Regions from separate parts of the Clostridium cochlearium genome, predicted to be linked through region 1. Evidence: a T-box and tRNA genes for the amino acid it is inferred to sense, from the RefSeq annotation. Region 1 holds a T-box; the other holds one or more tRNA genes.

What was found. A T-box is a leader RNA that pairs with one kind of tRNA and senses whether it is charged. The one in region 1 lies ahead of asnS (asparagine--tRNA ligase), so its partner is inferred to be a tRNA-Asn.
Region 2: it has a tRNA-Asn gene. The T-box ahead of asnS (asparagine--tRNA ligase) is inferred to sense a tRNA for this amino acid. The anticodon was not compared.

What each region holds. Positions count from the first base shown of each region.
Region 1 covers NZ_LT906477.1:2,375,330-2,385,521, reverse strand. The annotation lists gene CKV72_RS11760 (AEC family transporter) at 1-462, opposite strand, end outside; gene asnS (asparagine--tRNA ligase) at 549-1,940, opposite strand; T-box leader at 1,988-2,229, opposite strand; gene CKV72_RS11750 (cytochrome c biogenesis CcdA family protein) at 2,447-3,136, shown strand; gene CKV72_RS11745 (TlpA disulfide reductase family protein) at 3,152-3,700, shown strand; gene surE (5'/3'-nucleotidase SurE) at 3,785-4,540, opposite strand; gene CKV72_RS11735 (DMT family transporter) at 4,555-5,469, opposite strand; gene CKV72_RS11730 (M20 family metallopeptidase) at 5,591-6,781, shown strand; gene CKV72_RS11725 (LysR family transcriptional regulator) at 6,782-7,663, opposite strand; gene CKV72_RS11720 (coenzyme F420-0:L-glutamate ligase) at 7,785-8,975, shown strand; gene CKV72_RS11715 (pseudouridine synthase) at 9,038-9,742, opposite strand; gene CKV72_RS11710 (hypothetical protein) at 9,782-10,192, opposite strand, start outside.
Region 2 covers NZ_LT906477.1:436,997-447,188, forward strand. The annotation lists gene CKV72_RS02095 (hypothetical protein) at 1-213, shown strand, start outside; rRNA gene CKV72_RS02100 (16S ribosomal RNA) at 683-2,195, shown strand; tRNA gene CKV72_RS02105 (tRNA-Ala) at 2,344-2,419, shown strand; tRNA gene CKV72_RS02110 (tRNA-Ile) at 2,430-2,506, shown strand; rRNA gene CKV72_RS02115 (23S ribosomal RNA) at 2,729-5,626, shown strand; rRNA gene rrf (5S ribosomal RNA) at 5,658-5,774, shown strand; tRNA gene CKV72_RS02125 (tRNA-Asn) at 5,785-5,859, shown strand; gene CKV72_RS02130 (ComEC/Rec2 family competence protein) at 5,972-6,847, opposite strand; gene CKV72_RS02135 (lysophospholipid acyltransferase family protein) at 7,029-7,742, shown strand; gene CKV72_RS02140 (hypothetical protein) at 7,814-8,137, opposite strand; gene CKV72_RS02145 (hypothetical protein) at 8,188-8,643, shown strand; gene CKV72_RS02150 (sigma-70 family RNA polymerase sigma factor) at 8,748-9,263, shown strand; gene CKV72_RS02155 (DUF4367 domain-containing protein) at 9,253-10,192, shown strand, end outside.

The DNA of each region.
Region 1 (10,192 bases):
TTTTCCATCTTGACCTATTTCAAAAACACCAATGGTCCAAAAAAATGTAGTATTTGCTATATAATACAATAAAACATAAGGAACACTTTCATTACCAAATAGAGCTAAGTTTACAGGTAGTCCAATGAATATGGTATTAGATACAAAAAACATAGATTGAAAAGTTCCGCGTCTATTAGGTGAAATTTTAAGAAGTTTTATAGTTAATTTGCCTATAAAATAAGCAAGAGCAATAGAGATGAAGGGAACTATAAGCCCCTTTCCTAAACTTAAAAGCTTTTCTCTATCAAAGTTATTCATTAAATTATTAATCATGAGAGCAGGAAGGGATACATTTACAACAAGTTTAGAAAATAATTGAGCCCCTTTTTTATCTATCCAACTTATTTTTGTTAAAAGGTACCCTATAGCTATCATTATAATAATACTAAAGATACTTCCAAAAGCATTTAAAAGTTCCATAAAAAGCCCCCTTTAATACAACAATTAAAATTTCAGATGGAACTTAAGTTCCATCTGAATAAGAGTCATCCTTTACTTATATTTAATTAAAATTCAGCTGAACCTGGAGTTCTAGGGAATGGTATTACATCTCTTATATTAGATATTCCTGTCATATACATTAATATTCTTTCAAATCCTAATCCGAAACCAGAGTGTTTAGCAGAACCATATTTTCTTAATTCTAAATACCACCAATAATCTTTTTCATTAAGTTTAAATTCTTTCATACGTTCTTCTAAAACATCTAAACGTTCTTCTCTTTGGCTACCACCTATAATTTCACCAACTCCTGGTACTAATAGGTCAGCTGCTGCAACAGTTTTGTTATCGTCATTTAATCTCATGTAGAATGCTTTTATATCTTTTGGATAATCAGTTACAAAAACAGGTTTTTCAAATATTTTTTCTGTTATATATCTTTCATGCTCTGTTTGAAGGTCTATTCCCCATTCAACAGGATATTGGAACTTTTCTCTTGATTTTTGTAGTAAATCTATAGCTTCTGTATATGTTATTCTCTTAAATTCAGAGTTAACAACATTATCTAATCTTTTAAATAGATTTTTATCAATGAAACTGTTAAAGAAATTCATTTCTTCTGGAGCATTTTCTAATACATAATTTATTATGTATTTTACCATTTCTTCAGCTACATCCATATAATCATTTAAGTCTGCAAAAGCCATTTCAGGTTCTATCATCCAAAATTCAGATGCGTGTCTTGCAGTATTTGAGTTTTCTGCTCTAAAGGTAGGACCAAAAGTATACACATTACCAAAAGCTAATGCATAGGATTCAGCAGATAATTGGCCACTTACTGTAAGTTTTGCATCTTTATCAAAAAAGTCTTGAGAAAAATCTACTTTGCCTTCATCATTTTTGGGTATATTATTTAGATTTAGAGTAGTAACTCTAAACATTTCTCCAGCACCTTCGCAGTCACTAGCAGTTATAATAGGTGTATGAACATATACAAAATTTCTTTCTTGGAAGAACTTATGTACAGCATAAGCTGCAAGGGAACGTATTCTAAAAACTGCTGAGAAAGTATTGCTTCTAGGTCTTAAGTGTGCAATAGTTCTTAAAAATTCAAAAGAATGTCTTTTCTTTTGCAGTGGATAATCTTGAAGAGAAGTTCCTTCTATTGTTATTTTTGATGCTTGAATTTCAAAAGGTTGTTTGGCTGAAGGAGTTTCTACTAATTTCCCTTCTACTATAATAGATGAACTAATAGGTAATTTTGATACCTTATCAAAATTATCTAGACTAGTATCTATAACAATTTGAAGATTCTTGAAAAAGCTTCCGTCATTCAATTCTATAAATCCAAAGTTTTTGGATGTTCTTTCAGTTCTTATCCAACCTGCAACAGTAATTTCTTTGTTTATAAATTTTTCTTTTTCTCTATAAAGTTGCTTTATTAAGATTTTTTTCATGTTAATCCTCCTTATATTAAATTAAAATAAAAAGCCTCTCATCCTTGTAAAGGGACGAAAGACTGACTTCGCGGTACCACCCAATTTGTCTAAATGACCACTCAAATAGGCATGAATTATAAATTCATGCATCAGTTATAAGGTACTGAATACCTCTAAGCCTACTTTCTTATAGATTTCAGTTAGAAACTCAAGGATGTTCTTCAATAAAGATATAACACCAGTCTTACACCATCACTGATTCGCTTTAGTTAATTACTTTACCTACTCTTCCTGTCATAGTTTTTAAAAACATATGATATATTAAAAATAAATATCTATGTTTATTAATTATAATGGTTAAAAAATTTAATGTCAATGACTAGTATCAAAGGCTGTAAAAGTCATTTATAACTGTGTGGAAGAAAAGTTTTTTCTATTCATTAATACTTTTTTTATTTCTTCATAGTATCTTCACATTGATATAATATAATTAAAATTATATAAATAGTTATAGGAGGGTTTCTTTGGAAAATATATCATTGTTTTTAGCTTTTTCGTCAGGAATATTATCTTTTTTATCTCCTTGTGTACTTCCGCTAGTTCCAATATATTTAACTTATCTAACTGGAAGTTCCATTGAAGAAATAAATAATAAAAATAAATTAACAGTAATATATAAAGCAGTAGGCTTTACTTTAGGTTTTACTTTGATCTTTATAATAATGGGAATATCTGTAACGTCTTTGGGACAATTATTTGATAGAAATAAAGATATATTTAGAAAAATAGGTGGAATAATAATCATAGTATTTGGTTTGCATATTATGGGAGTAGTAAAAATAAAAACTTTTTACTATCAAAAGACTATGTTACAACCACAGAAATTTAAGTCAGGACTAAGCTCATTTTTTATAGGAATGGCTTTTGCTATAGGTTGGACTCCTTGTGTGGGGCCTATGTTAGCATCAATTTTAATTTATGCGGGAAATACTAAGACTTTAGCGTCAGGCATTAAACTTTTAATAGCTTATTCTGTAGGTTTAGGAATACCTTTTATAATATCAGGATTCTTAGTAGATTTTATATCAGGGTATATAAAAAGATTTTCTAAGTATTTTAATGTAGTTTCTATAGTTAGTGGAGTAATACTTATATTTATGGGTATTATGACTTTTACTAATAAAATGTATATAATAAATAATATTTTTAGTTAGAGAAAGGTGATAAATTTGAAAAAGAAATTAATAGTATTTTTAGTTTTACTTTTTATAATTTTATCTTCTGCATTTTATAAAAATTATGTAGATAAAGGAAACATTTCAAATAAAGAAGATACAACTATGGAAATAGACGATAGAAAAGGTGAGCCTAGAAAAATACCAGCATTAGATTTTAAACTTAAAGATTTAAATGATAAAGAAATAGCTTTAAGTAAATTTAAAGGAAAAAAAGTTATGCTCAATTTTTGGGCAACCTGGTGTGGATATTGTGTACAAGAAATGCCTTATATGCAAAATATCCACAATGAAACTAGGGATAAAGATGTAATAATATTGGCTGTAAATGTAGGAGAAAGTAAAGATAAAGTAAAAAAGTTTATAGAAAAAAATAATTACAGCTTTCCTGTAGTTTTAGATGAAAATCAAGAAATAGCACAAAATTATGGTATTCAAGGTTTTCCTACAACTTTATTTATAGATGAGGATGGGTTTGTATACAGTGGAATACAGGGACCTATGACTGACGATATAATGAGAAAACAATTAAAGATAAACTAATAAAATGTCCTAATTTAGTATATTACAGTTTTTATAAATGATTATACTAAATTAGGACATTTTTAATTTTAAATATATTCTATATTAATATTTAAACCAATTACATACATCGTTTATAATTTTAAAATTAGTAAGATCATAGTGTAGGGGAGTTATTGTGGCATATCCATTTCTAAGATAATATATATCTGTATTGGATTTATGACCGTTAGTTAATTCTCCTCTTAGAATGTAAGAGATTTCATTTTCTTTTTCTATTTCTTCAAAACAAGAAGTAAACGTTCTTCCACCCATTTGACAAACTTTTATTCCTTTTAAAGACTCTTTATCTAAACAAGGCACGTTAACATTTAATACTAGATTATTTTTTGTAAAGTTTTCTTTTGAAATTTTAATTATATTCTTTGCTACATTTGCTGCGGTGTTAAAATTTATATCTCCTTTTTTAACTTCAGAAGATATAGCTATAGAAGGTACATTATGAATAGCAGCTTCAATTGCAGCAGATACAGTACCGGAATATAATATATCTATACCTAGATTTGTTCCATAATTTATTCCGGAAATAACCATATCTACTGGTTTAGTTAAAATTTTATCCATAGCTACCTTAACACAATCAGCAGGAGTTCCACTGATACTATATGCTGAAGAATGTATCTCATCTAATTCTACTTCTTTTATAAATAATGGGTCAGATATAGTTATAGAATGACTTTTTGCACTCATTTCTATAGATGGAGCAGCAATTATTATTTCATGTTCTTTTTGAAGCTCTTTTGCTAATGTATATATACCTTCTGAATTTACACCATCGTCGTTGGTTAAAAGTAATCGCATTTTATATAATCCTCCTAAAAATTATTATCGAATTTATTCTTATTGAGTTTTATAGTTTTATTAATATCATGTAGAAAGTTCCATTTTGTTTCTGCAGTTATTATTGCTAAAAATATAAGAATACATCCTATAAACATTTTATAAGTAAACTTGTCATCAAGGAGTATACAGGATAATATACTTCCAAATACTGATTCTAAACATAAAATAATAGCAGTATGTGATGGAGAAGTATATTTTTGAGCAACTGTTTGTATTAAAAATGCTATACAAGTACTAAATACTCCTAGGTAAAATACAGGAAAAATTCCTTCTTTGGGAATACTTTTGGGAATTCCATCTACAACTATCATACATAAGAATGATAATATAGCAGTAATCAAAAATTGAGTGAAAGTTAATATTATAGGGTCACATTTTTTTGAAAAATAACCAATGGATACTATGTGGCAAGCGAAAAATACTGCACAGGTTAATGTGAGTAAGTCTCCTATATTTATATATATAGATCCATCTAGTGTAAGGAAAGATATCCCTATTAAACATAGGAAAGTTGCAATTATATTATATGAATTAGGCTTTTCTTTTGAAACAAACCAATATATAAAAGGAACCATTACTACATTTGTTCCAGTTAAAAATGCTTGTTTACTAGCTGTAGTATATATAAGGCCTATTGTCTGTGTTGAGAATGCAAGGAAGAGGAAAGTGCCTACAATAAGTCCAGTTTTTAAATGATTTATATCAATATTTTTTATTTTTTTAAAAAATATTATACCCATAAGCAAAGTACTTATGGAAAAACGTAATGTTGAAATGAAAAAAGGTGATATAGATTCTAATGCATTCTTAGTTGCTACAAAACCGCTACCCCAAATTATTGCAACTATAAGTAAAGAAATATCTGCTAATAAGCTTTTCTTATTCAATTTTTTTGCCCCCTTATAAATGAAATAAAAAACAGTACAAAATATATTATAACATAGTTAATACAAACTTAGTTATAGTATAATTTATATATTAAATCTACAAGTTTTGAGGTGTTTAATAATGGATAAAAAGGTAATTATAACTAACAAAATTGATATTATAAAAAATGAACTTATAGAATTGGGTAATAAAATTCATGAAAATCCAGAACTATCGTTTAATGAATATAATGCAGTAGAAAACATAACTACCATGTTGGAAAAACACGGGTTTAATATAAAAAAGGGAATAGGAGGATTAGAAACTTCATTTAGAGCAGAATATAATACAAAGAGAAATGGTCCAACAATAGCTTTTTTAGCAGAGTACGATGCTTTACCTAAAATAGGTCATGGTTGTGGGCATAATTTAATAGCCACTATGGCGGTGGGAGCTGCCATAGGACTAAAAGAAGTATCCAATTATATAGATGGCAAGATAGTTGTATTAGGAACTCCTGCAGAAGAATGTGGAGGAGGTAAAATTATAATGTTAGAACAAGGAGGCTTTGATGATGTAGATTATGCTCTAATGATGCATCCTTGTACAAGAAATCTAATTTGTAGGGGAGGATTGGCAACTAGGATAGTAGATATAGAATATTATGGGAAATCAGTACATTCTTCTTTTCCTGAAGGTGGTATTAATGCATTACAAGCAGTAATACAAACTTTTAATATGATAGATCAATTTAGAGCATTATTTCCAATAAAATCTAATGTAAATGGTATTATAACAAATGGAGGAAATGTATCTAATATTATTCCAGATTATGCTTCTTGTGAGTTTAGTATAAGGGCAGAAACAGTAAAAGATTTGAAAGTAGTTGTAGATTATATAGAACATATAGTAAATACAATAGAAAAGCTTATAGGCGTTAAAGCAAAAATAGAAAAATCTTTTATGTATGCAGAAAGATATCCTAATAAATGTATAGATGAAAAACTTAAAGAGAATATTTCTAAACTTGGTGTTGAAATGAAGTATCCAGATCCTAATATGAAATATGGATCCTCGGATATAGGAAATGTTAGTCTTAAAGTTCCATCTATTCATTCATACATTAAAATAGCAGATAAATCAGTAAATTCTCATTCAATTAATTTTACAAAAGCAGCTAATAAACCTATAGCATATAAACAAATTATAAAAGCAGCTAAAGCTATGGCATTAACAGCATTTGATATATTTACAGATGAAACTTTAAGAAAAAATATAAATGATGAGTTTAATAAAGTAGTACCTAAATATAATGAAGATGATTTAAAATAATCACTTTTTTAGTATATCAACAAATTTTGTAGAAGAAGGTGAAAGAGAAACACTTTTTAAAGAACAAACACCTATATTTCTCTTAGGTATTACCTCCTTAGTTTGTATCTCATAAAGTTTATTACCTTTTAAATAATCCTGTGAAAATTCTTTAATAACACAAGATATACCTAGGTTTATTTTTGCAAATTCTAATAGTAGATCATGGGATCCAAGTTCAATTTCAGGAGTTATTGTGATACCTTTTGATAACATATATTTTTCCACATATTGTCTTGAATTCGATTTAGATTCAAGTAGTATTAGTGGAAAGTTTGCTAGTTCTTTAAGACTTATTGGATAAGTAATTTTATTCTTATATTTTTTACCACAAACGAAAATATCATGAATATCTATTAATTCCGTTACTTCTAGTGAATAATCATCAATTGGTAAATTACAAATTGCAATATCAATTTCACCAGATTTCAGCATAGTGCAAAGCTCTAAAGTTGTTCGATTGATGATTTTTAATTTAATATTTGGATAGTTACTATGAAATTTTTCTAAATAAGGTAACAAAAAATATCGAGAGATAGTATCTCCAACACCTAATTTTAAATCACCCATTAATAAATTTTTAGATTCTGTAAGTTTTTTTTCAGCTACATTAATTAAATTAATGGCTGAACTTGTATATTCAAATAAAAGTTCACCTTCATTTGTAAGAATTACACCTCTAGGAGTTCGTGTAAAAAGGCGTATTTCTAGTTCATTTTCAAGTTGCATAATTGCTTGACTTACAGCAGGTTGAGTCATGTAAAGAGCTTTTGCAGCTTTAGAAAAACTTTTATGTTTAGCTACTTCAGAGAAAACTTTATATAAATCTAGTTTTATGGACATATAACTCCTCCTTATATCTAGTATTATATCTATTTATTTTACTTATATCATAAAATAGTGTATATTACAAATGTAGGATATGAATTTCATTCAAAATAAAAATAATTAAGGAGAATTTGATATGGAAAGAATAGTAGGAACTGTTGTTAGAGGGCTTCGTGCTCCAATTGTTAAACAAGGTGATAATATATCAGAGATTGTTGTAGACAGTGTATTAAAAGCTTCACAAATAGAGGGATTTTCTATTAAAGATAAAGATGTAGTTGCTATGACTGAATCAGTTGTTGCTCGTGCTCAAGGAAATTACGCAAGTATTGATGCTATTGCAAAAGATATAAATTCAAAATTTGGAGAAGATACTATTGGTGTTATATTTCCAATATTAAGCCGTAACCGTTTTGCTATCTGCCTTCGTGGTATTGCAAAAGGAGCTAAAAAAATCGTTTTAATGCTTGGATATCCATCTGATGAAGTAGGAAACCATTTAGTAGATATAGATGCTTTAGATGAAAAAGGTGTGAATCCTTGGACAGATGTGTTAACAGAAAAACAATTCCGTGATTACTTTGGATATATTAAACATACTTTTACTGGTGTTGATTATATAGATTATTATAAATCCTTAATTAAAGAATATGGTGTTGAATGTGAAATTATTTTTTCAAACAATCCAAAAACTATTCTAGAATATACAAAGAGTGTTATTACTTGTGATACTCATACTAGATTTAGAAATAAGAGAATTTTAAAAGAAAATGGTGCACAAAAAGTTTATGGACTTGATGATATTTTAACTAAATCTATTGATGGCAGTGGATATAACGAAGATTACGGTCTTTTAGGTTCAAATAAAGCTACTGAAAAAAGTGTAAAACTTTTCCCAAGAGATTGTAAAAGTATAGTTAATAACATTCAAGAAATTTTAAAAGAAAAGACTGGAAAAACCGTTGAAGTTATGGTTTACGGAGATGGTGCATTTAAAGATCCAGTTGGTAAGATATGGGAACTTGCAGATCCAGTAGTATCTCCTGGATATACATCAGGACTTGAAGGTACTCCTAATGAAGTTAAGTTAAAATATCTTGCGGATAATAATTTTGCTGACTTAAAAGGAGAAGAGCTTAAAAAGGCTATATCTGAGTATATTAAAAATAAGGAAGCAAATCTTGTAGGCAACATGGAGTCACAAGGTACTACACCAAGAAGACTTACTGATCTTATAGGTTCTCTTTGTGATTTAACTTCAGGAAGTGGAGATAAGGGTACACCTATTATATATATACAAGGCTACTTCGATAATTATACAAAATAATAAACCTTTAAAAAAACTTTCCATGTAAAATGTTTTCCATGGAAAGTTTCTTATATTTTTAGCTATTTTTTGGATCTAAGAATTCTAACTTCTTCATCTGTTAGATATCTCCATTTTCCTACAGGTAAACCTTTTAGAGTAATATTGCTAACTCGAACACGTTTAAGCTTTATAACATTGTATCCAAAACGTGAACACATTCTTCTTATTTGACGATTTAATCCTTGAGATAGGGTTATTTTAAAGGTTGTAGGATTTATTTTAATTACTTTACATTTATTTGTTACTGTGTACTGTTTTTTAACAGGATTATAAATTTTAACTCCTTTAGACATACCATTTATAAAAGAGGGAGTAATAGGTTTATTTACAGTTACAATATAATCTTTTTCATGATTGTTTTCCTCTCTTAAAATCTCATTAACAATGCTTCCGTCATTTGTAAGAAGTATTAGGCCTTCAGAAGGTTTATCTAATCTACCTATTGGAAAGATTCTTTCAGGATAATTTATAAAATCAATTATGTTTCCTTTTATATGTCTTTCTGTTGTACAAGTAATACCTACAGGCTTATTTAAAGCAATATATACATCATTCTTTTTCCTTTCCAATAGTTTACCATTTACTTCAACTTTATCTTTTGGATCTACTATGTATCCTAAAGGTGCAATTTCTCCATTAACTTTTACCTTATTTTGTTTGATTAATTCATCAGCTTCTCTTCTAGAACAAATTCCAGTTGAACTAATAAAATTATTAAGTCTCATAAAAATTTATCCCGTCCTTATAAAAATATTTTTAAGTATTTATTTAGTTTGAAGTTCTTTAACAAACATATTTTTAAATCTATAAATTAACTTCATTAGATAGATGCGTAAAATAATTAATATTATAGGCACTATAATATTTAAAAATGTTATATAAAATACAAGTGTAAAATTTAAAAATATAATATTAATAACTGAAACTATTATATAAAATTTTAGCTTTTTTATAGTTTCATAAGCTAAATCCCATTGATTATTATTATTGAAATATTCAATAGAAGCATCAAATAAATTATAAAACATAAGAAGCTCCATAACACTAGAAAAAACTATGCATATTTCATTAAATAAAAAAAGATTATTTGATTTAATTGATAGAAATTCTATGAATTCTCCTAGAATAGTTATAATACTTATTATAATTGCAAAAGTTTTAGATTTATTAAATGA
Region 2 (10,192 bases), 500 kb from region 1:
TTTAAAGCTGATACCTTTGTTGCAAGTAGAGATAAATACACATCTAGTTCAGATGATGGTTTAGTATATGATAAAGGATGCTGTGGACATGGAAGAAGTTGTGGAACAGTTCGTAGAACATTTGACTTTTTATTACCACAACATGATTTATGTGAATCATTAGATTTAAGGGTTAGAGTTGTAGCAAATTATACTTCTCCTTGTAGTTCATAAACTTTTTAAAAAGGACTTCTATGTTAAATCATAGGAGTTCTTTTGTTTGTATTTTCAACTAGAAATATGTAAATTTTCAAATAAACTTTATCTAGCGTATCATTAGTAAAAAAACAGCGATATAAGACGAATATTGATAATTTATAAAGATAAATTAATTTTAAGCATTATTTTAATGATAGGAATTAATATTATCTATGATACAATAACACATGTCCCACGGAGAACAAGCTGTTTATTATAAAAGCTTAGGACCTGAGGGCAACTTCGAAACTAATTTAAGAAAAAAATTAAATTAGTATTGACAAAGTAAGTTTGAAGTTGTATACTATAAAAGTCGCTTGATTGCGACAGACAAATAGGTCTTTGAAAATTAAACAGAGAAATAAGCCAGTCGATTCTTATTGAGAATCAAAAAATAGTAATGAGCAAAGTTTATCAATTATACAGTTGATAAAGATTAAACTTTTAAATTGAGAGTTTGATCCTGGCTCAGGACGAACGCTGGCGGCGTGCTTAACACATGCAAGTCGAGCGATGAAGCTTCCTTCGGGAAGTGGATTAGCGGCGGACGGGTGAGTAACACGTGGGCAACCTGCCTCAAAGAGGGGAATAGCCCTCCGAAAGGAGGATTAATACCGCATAAAGTTAGAGTTTCGCATGAAACTTTAACCAAAGGAGTAATCTGCTTTGAGATGGGCCCGCGTCCCATTAGCTAGTTGGTAAGGTAATGGCTTACCAAGGCAACGATGGGTAGCCGACCTGAGAGGGTGATCGGCCACATTGGAACTGAGACACGGTCCAGACTCCTACGGGAGGCAGCAGTGGGGAATATTGCGCAATGGGGGAAACCCTGACGCAGCAACGCCGCGTGGGTGATGAAGGTTTTCGGATCGTAAAACCCTGTTTTCTGGGACGATAATGACGGTACCAGATGAGGAAGCCACGGCTAACTACGTGCCAGCAGCCGCGGTAATACGTAGGTGGCAAGCGTTGTCCGGATTTACTGGGCGTAAAGGGTGCGTAGGCGGATGCTTAAGTGAGATGTGAAATACCTAGGCTTAACTTAGGGGCTGCATTTCAAACTGGGCATCTAGAGTACAGGAGAGGGAAACGGAATTCCTAGTGTAGCGGTGAAATGCGTAGAGATTAGGAAGAACACCAGTGGCGAAGGCGGTTTCCTGGACTGTAACTGACGCTGAGGCACGAAAGCGTGGGTAGCAAACAGGATTAGATACCCTGGTAGTCCACGCCGTAAACGATGAATACTAGGTGTAGGAGGGTCCAACCTTCTGTGCCGCAGTTAACACATTAAGTATTCCGCCTGGGGAGTACGGTCGCAAGACTAAAACTCAAAGGAATTGACGGGGGCCCGCACAAGCAGCGGAGCATGTGGTTTAATTCGAAGCAACGCGAAGAACCTTACCTGGACTTGACATCCCCTGAATTACTCGTAACTGAGGAAATCTCTTCGGAGACAGGGAGACAGGTGGTGCATGGTTGTCGTCAGCTCGTGTCGTGAGATGTTGGGTTAAGTCCCGCAACGAGCGCAACCCTTATTATTAGTTGCTACCATTAAGTTGAGCACTCTAATGAGACTGCCCGGGTGAACCGGGAGGAAGGTGGGGATGACGTCAAATCATCATGCCCCTTATGTCCAGGGCTACACACGTGCTACAATGGTGGGTACAGAGAGAAGCAATACCGCGAGGTGGAGCAAATCTCAAAAACCCATCCCAGTTCGGATTGCAGGCTGAAACTCGCCTGCATGAAGCCGGAGTTGCTAGTAATCGCAAATCAGAATGTTGCGGTGAATACGTTCCCGGGCCTTGTACACACCGCCCGTCACACCATGAGAGTTGGCAACACCCGAAGTCCGTGAGGTAACCGTAAGGAGCCAGCGGCCGAAGGTGGGGTTAATGATTGGGGTGAAGTCGTAACAAGGTAGCCGTAGGAGAACCTGCGGCTGGATCACCTCCTTTCTAAGGAGTAAAATATTGGTTTATATTCTCTGTTTAATTTTGAGAGACTTATTGTCTCTAATAATTAAATATAAATAATAAAAAATACTAAAAGCTACTATTAATTATTCAATAATTAATAGAAAGTTGTAGAGATTTTTTTATTTATGGGGGTATAGCTCAGCTGGGAGAGCACCTGCCTTGCAAGCAGGGGGTCAGGAGTTCGAATCTCCTTATCTCCACCATATAGAATGGGGGCTTATAGCTCAGCTGGTTAGAGCGCACGCCTGATAAGCGTGAGGTCGATGGTTCGAGTCCATTTAAGCCCACCATGAAGAAGAACCTCTCATAATTTGAGAAGTTCAAAATGTTCTTTGAAAATTGCACAGAGTAAACTAAGGTAAATTAAACCTTTAAATTAGTAATACTAGAAATTATTAGAAACGAGTAGTGCAAGGAAATAAGTGAAGCGAGTAGCAGAGTTTAGCGAAAGCTAAATGAGCAACGCAGCGAACTTATTGACGCAGTAATACGAAGTTAATAATAATTTATAAGATCAAGCTACAAAGGGCATATGGTGAATGCCTTGGCACCAGTAGCCGATGAAGGACGTGATAAGCTGCGATAAGCTTCGGGTAGGCGCAAATAGCCTGTGATCCGGAGATTTCCGAATGGGGAAACCTGCATACCTAACGGTATGTACCATAAACTGAATACATAGGTTTATGGGGGTATACCCGGGGAACTGAAACATCTAAGTACCCGGAGGAAGAGAAAGAAAAATCGATTTTCTTAGTAGCGGCGAGCGAAAAGGAAAGAGCCCAAACCAGAAATTTATTTCTGGGGTTGTGGATAGACCATAACGAAGACAGACTTTAATCGAAGAGAGCTGGAACGCTCTACCACAGAAGGTAATAGTCCTGTAGGTAAAAAAATTATGTCTTTTAGGTCTAATCCAGAGTACCACGAGACACGTGAAACCTTGTGGGAAGCAGGGAGGACCACCTCCCAAGGCTAAATACTAACTGGTGACCGATAGTGAAGCAGTACCGTGAGGGAAAGGTGAAAAGAACCCCGGAAGGGGAGTGAAATAGAACCTGAAACCGTATGCTTACAAACAGTGGGAGCACGTTAATGTGTGACCGCGTGCTTTTTGTAGAACGAGCCAGCGAGTTACGGTATGTAGCAAGGTTAAGCACTTAAGGTGCGTAGCCGAAGGGAAACCGAGTCTGAATAGGGCGACTAGTTGCATGCTGTAGACCCGAAACCGAGTGACCTATCCATGGGCAGGTTGAAGCGGAAGTAAAATTCCGTGGAGGACCGAACCACGTTGGTGTTGAAAAACCATGGGATGACCTGTGGATAGCGGAGAAATTCCAATCGAACTCGGAGATAGCTGGTTCTCCTCGAAATAGCTTTAGGGCTAGCGTCTGGTTATTGAGTAATGGAGGTAGAGCACTGAATGGGCTAGGGGCTGACAACAGTTACTGAACCCTATCAAACTCCGAATGCCATATACTTTTATCCAGGCAGTCAGGCTGCGAGTGATAAGATCCGTAGTCGAGAGGGAAACAACCCAGACCATCAGCTAAGGTCCCAAAGTGTAAGTTAAGTGGAAAAGGATGTGGGATTTCTAAGACAACTAGGATGTTGGCTTAGAAGCAGCCACTCATTTAAAGAGTGCGTAATAGCTCACTAGTCAAGAGATCCTGCGCCGAAGATGTCCGGGGCTCAAACTTACCACCGAAGCTATGGATTCAATAGAATGGTAGAGGAGCTTCCTGTATGGGTAGAAGTCGTATCGTAAGAAGCGGTGGACTGTACAGGAGTGAGTATGCTGGCATGAGTAGCGAGAAATAAGTGAGAATCTTATTGGTCGAAAACCTAAGGTTTCCTGAGGAAGGTTCGTCCGCTCAGGGTTAGTCGGGACCTAAGCCCAGGCCGAAAGGCGTAGGTGATGGACAATCGGTTGATATTCCGATACCGCCAACTTTCGTTTGACAGATGGGGTGACACAGAAGGATAAGGTATGCACACTATTGGATGTGTGTCTAAGCACTTAGGCGTGCTTGATTGGCAAATCCGTCAAGCTTAGCTGAGGTGTTACGGGGAGCCTATTTTGGCGAAGTACCTGATTCCACACTGTCAAGAAAAGCCTCTATGGAGAATGTTGGTGCCCGTACCGCAAACCGACACAGGTAGGTGAGGAGAGAATCCTAAGACCATCGGAAGAATTGCTGTTAAGGAACTAGGCAAATTGACCCCGTAACTTCGGGAGAAGGGGTGCCTGCTTCACGGCAGGCCGCAGTGAATAGGCCCAAGCAACTGTTTATCAAAAACACAGGTCTCTGCTAAAGCGAAAGCTGATGTATAGGGGCTGACGCCTGCCCGGTGCTGGAAGGTTAAAGGGATCTGTTAGCGTAAGCGAAGCGGTGAACTTAAGCCCCAGTGAACGGCGGCCGTAACTATAACGGTCCTAAGGTAGCGAAATTCCTTGTCGGGTAAGTTCCGACCCGCACGAATGGCGTAATGACTTGGGCACTGTCTCAACAGCAAATCCGGCGAAATTGTAGTGCAAGTGAAGATGCTTGCTACCCGCGATAGGACGGAAAGACCCCGTAGAGCTTTACTGTAGCTTAACATTGAATTTCGGTATTGTCTGTACAGGATAGGTGGGAGACTTGGAAGCAGGAGCGTCAGTTTCTGTGGAGTCACCCTTGGGATACCACCCTGATAGTACTGAAATTCTAACGGAAAGCCTTGAAACAGGTTGCCGGACATTGTTAGGTGGGCAGTTTGACTGGGGCGGTCGCCTCCTAAAAAGTAACGGAGGCGCCCAAAGGTTCCCTCAGCGCGGTCGGAAATCGCGCGTAGAGTGTAAAGGCATAAGGGAGCCTGACTGCGACACATACAGGTGGAGCAGGGACGAAAGTCGGGCTTAGTGATCCGGTGGTTCCTCGTGGGAGGGCCATCGCTCAACGGATAAAAGCTACCTCGGGGATAACAGGCTGATCTCCCCCAAGAGTCCACATCGACGGGGAGGTTTGGCACCTCGATGTCGGCTCGTCGCATCCTGGGGCTGGAGTAGGTCCCAAGGGTTGGGCTGTTCGCCCATTAAAGCGGCACGCGAGCTGGGTTCAGAACGTCGTGAGACAGTTCGGTCCCTATCCGTCGCGGGCGTAGGAAATTTGAAGGGAGCTGTCCTTAGTACGAGAGGACCGGGATGGACTGACCTCTGGTGCACCAGTTGTCACGCCAGTGGCACAGCTGGGTAGCTAAGTCAGGAAGGGATAAACGCTGAAAGCATCTAAGCGTGAAGCCCACCCTAAGATGAGATTTCCCATGACGTAAGTCAATAAGATCCCTTGAAGAACACAAGGTTGATAGGTCAGAGGTGTAAGTGCAGCAATGTATTTAGCTGACTGATACTAATAGATCGAAGGCTTGATCAAAAATATTACTCTGTGCAATTTTGAAAGAATATCTGGTGATTATAGCTAGAAGGTAACACCCGTTTCCATGCCGAACACGATGGTTAAGCTTCTAAGCGCCAATGGTACTGCAAGGGCAACCTTGTGGGAGAGTAGGACATTGCCAGGTTTAATAATGTTCCGTGGTAGCTCAACGGTGGAGCATTCGGCTGTTAACCGAAGGGTTGAAGGTTCGAATCCTTTCCACGGAGCCATTTTTAACATTAAATTGTATATTATTAAGAACATAAAAGCAGAACTTTTAAAGTTCTGCTTTTTTAATTGAAAAATATCAATAATTGTTCATTGTTCCTTATTCATTTTTCATTATTTATATACTCGTATTAAATTTTTGCCATTGGAATATATAACTATATCCCCATCTATATCTGTTCTGAAAAATTGTATATTTTCTTTTTTTAGCCTTTGTACAACTTTAATAGAAGGATGATTAAAGGGATTGTTTTTTCCACAACTTGCAATGGCTATACTAGGAGAGACTTCTTTTAAAAATGGCTCTGTAGATGAGGTATTGCTTCCATGATGGCCTAGCTTTAAAATATCAGCTCTAAGATCCAAATCTTTTGAAAGCATTTCAGATTCACTTATACTTTCGGCATCTCCTGTAAATAAAAAAGAGTTATTTTTAAACGAAATTTTCATTACTATAGAATAATTATTAAGGGAGTTATAATTAGAAGAATTAGGTGCTAATATTGTGCACTTTAAATCTTCAGAAAGATTTATTTTATCTAAAGCTTTAATGGGAGTTATTTTTAAGTCTTTATTTTTTAAGGATTTTATCATTGAATAAAAACAGGGAGTATTTTCTTTGACTTTTGGAGCATAAAAAGTTTTTATTTTAAATTTATCTATAATATAAGACATAGATCCTATGTGATCTTCGTGAGGGTGTGTAGCTACTAATAAATCAATTTCTTTTATATTTTCTTTTTTTAGATAAGAAATAACTTTATCTTTATATAATTTGGATCCAGAATCTATTAATATATTTATTTTATTTCCTTTTATTAAAGTACAATCTCCTTGGCCTACATCTATAAAATGAATTTCTACAAAATTCTTATCTAAATTATTATCAGCAGTTACTTTTAAATTTAGTTTGAAAATTAAGCCCAAAATAAATAATACTAATATTGGTATTGTTAATAATTTTAAAGTTTTACTATTGTTTTTTAACATTATAAACCACCTGTGAATATATATTATTAAGGTATTATAAACCATATAAGATATTTTATACATAATTATTATTAATTAAAAATAAATTTGGTCTTGACAGTATAAAATTTGTTTTTTATATAAAGCCTTATATGTTATAATGTAATAGATTATAACTAGACAAAGATTGGAGAAGATTAGCATGAATAATTTTTTTCTATATATTCGATTTGGGACATATATGATAAAAACAGCTTTTAAGAAAAAACAGGTTGAAAAAATTAGAAAAACTAAAGGAAACGATGAGGCTGAAAAGTTTATAAATAATTATGTTTTGAATTGGTCTGACTACATATTGAAAAATGTGAAAATAGATTTAGAAGTTCAGGGTTTAGAGAATTTACCTAAAGAAAATTGTTTATATGTTGCTAACCATCAAAGTTTATTTGATATACCAGTTTTATTAGCTGGAATAAGAAGACCTATGGGGTTTATTGCAAAGAAAGAAATTAAAAAAATTAAAATAATAAGTGATTGGATGGAAATGATAAATTGTGTATTTATAGATAGAGAAAATATAAGGGAATCTGTTAAGGCTATAAATAAGGGAATAGATAATTTGAAAAAAGGACATTCTATGGTTATTTTCCCAGAGGGGACTAGAAATAAACAAGGTGAAATTGGCGAGTTTAAACAAGGAAGCATGAAACTTGCTTTAAAATCGGGAGTGCCTGTAGTTCCAGTAGCCATTGATGGAACTTATAAGTTAAGGGAAGAAAATAAAAATAAAAAAATAAGACCTGGAAAAGTAAGGTTAATAATAAAGGAACCTATATATTTAGATAAGTTAGATAAAGAATATAAAAATAAATTGGCAAATAACATAAGAGAAATAATAAAAAATGAGTTATCATAAAACTATACATATAGGTGATTGAAAATATTAGAATAATACTTCAACTTCTATAAAATATTGAAGATGAAGTTTTATTTGTTTATTATTAAATCGCCTAATATTTTAATTTTTTTATGCATTTGTTCATTTTTAAAATTTAGATCTTTAATTTCATTAGAAAGATTACTATCCATTTTTTGCAAATTATTTAATTTACATAGTAATTCTGTATTTTTTGTAGACTTTTCTTTGATTAAAGGGTCGAATTCATTTTTTATAGATTTATGATTTTTAAGGAATTTATTTAATATAACCATATTTTTCTTATGGTGTGTTAGTATTAGTTTATTTAATTTTCTTAGAAAATTTGATAAAATTAAGATAAATCTATTAATGAATTTTAATATTTTTTCCAATATTAACACCTCTTTTGTTCTAGAATATAATGGAATAAGGATGTGTATTTATGAATAATAATACCAGTAATTTTAAAATAAATAAATATTATTTTGAAAAGAAAAAAGAAAAAATACAAAATTTAAATGAAAAGAGTAAACAATATATTGAAGATATACATAAGTTGGAACAAAAGATAAAAAATAAAAGAGAAGAAGTCGGAAAGTTAAAAGAGGAGTATGAGGAACTTAAAGAAAAATATAATAGGTTTATTAACATATTTAATGAAAGAGGCATAACTTTAAATATAGTGAATAAAGATTATGGGTTAAAAGAGTGGGACAATCTATATTTTAAAAGACAGGGAGATATAGGTGTTATTATTACAAGGTATGGTACTGTAGTTAAAAGTTTTGATAAAAATATTGCTGATATTTTAGAAGAAATATTACAGGAAAAAGAATCTAGTATTGTAATAACGAGAATAACTACTAATCTTATAAAAGCCCAACTCCATATAAGATAGATTGAGAATAAAATAAAGTTTGAATAAAAATGGAGCGAAGTTGAGATGTATTTCGTTCTATTTATAGGGGAGGAGGAAAATATCCCTTCGGATATTTATGCAATATGCACGATAAGGTAGAAAATTTAATTGATAATTATGGTAATGATGTATTGAGGGTTGCATATATGTACCTTAAAGACAAGAGTATGGCAGAAGACGCTTTCCAAGAAGTTTTTATAAAAGTATATAAAAATATGGACAAATTAGAAGATATAGAAAAAGAAAAGAGCTGGCTTATGACTATTACTGTTAATACTTGTAAGGATATACTTAAAAGTGCTTGGATGAGAAGGATGTCTTTTATGGGAGAAAGAGAAGAGGAAATATCCGCTACCGAAGAAAACATGGAAATGAAGGTAATAAATAAAATAGATGGAGAAAACATATTAAAAAAGGTAATGTCATTACCAGAACAATATAAAGATGTGATTTTACTTTATTATTATGAAGAATTTTCAACGGTGGAAATAGGAGAAATACTAAAGATACCAGAAGGTACGGTAAGAAGTAGACTTTATAGAGGTAGACAAATGTTAAAAAATATTTTAGAAGATAGGAAGAGTGGATATGGTGGATAGAAATAATTTTATTAAAAATTCACTAGATAATGAATTAAAAGATATTTATGTAACTGAAGATTTAAAGTTAAGAACGTTGAGCAGGATTAAAAAAGAAGATAATAATGTGGTTAAACCATTTAAGAAGCCATTTAGGAGAAAGAGCAAATTCTCATATGCAAGTATGAGAGGATTAGCTTTGGTGTCTTCTATTTTAATAATGTTTTTCACTTTTTCCTTTTTCAAATATAGTAAGTTTATGAATAGTGGTTCACTAGGAAAAAATACTGACAATAATGAAAAGAACATTGTATTGGATGATAATGAAAAAGTGAAAAAACCAGATAATTTGAAAGATAAAAGTGATACAGATAAGAAGGAAGAAATTAAAGATATTAAGGATGAAAAAATAAATGAAGAAAAATTAAAAGAAGATGTAGTGGATAATTCTAAAAATAATAGTAATACCAATGAGGTAGATAATAGTCCAACTAATAAAGAAAATAAAAAACCAATTAAGAATGAAAAAAATCCTAATAAGGAAAAACCTAAAAACAATGAAGAGAAAGAGAAACCTAAATTGACAGAAAAAGAAATGTTAGCTAGAGCTGAAAAGCTTTGGGGTGGAAAGATAAATTTACCTTCATATATTCCTAAAGGATATGATGTAGCTAATATAGATATGGAAACAGCCTATGGTTCTAAAGTTTTAAAAATAACTTATAAAAATCCTAATAGTGATAACTTTTTAGAATTAAAAGTTCTTGAAGGGGATAAAACAGCATTTGAAAATGGAGATGGATCAAAAAATCCAAAGGAAGATGAAAAAAATAAGGATAATAATCAAGATATTCCAAAAGATAATGTTGATAAACCTACTTCTACTGAAGAGATTAAGAGTATTAATAGTAATAAGAATGGCGTAGAATATAATATAGAGGGTAATATAC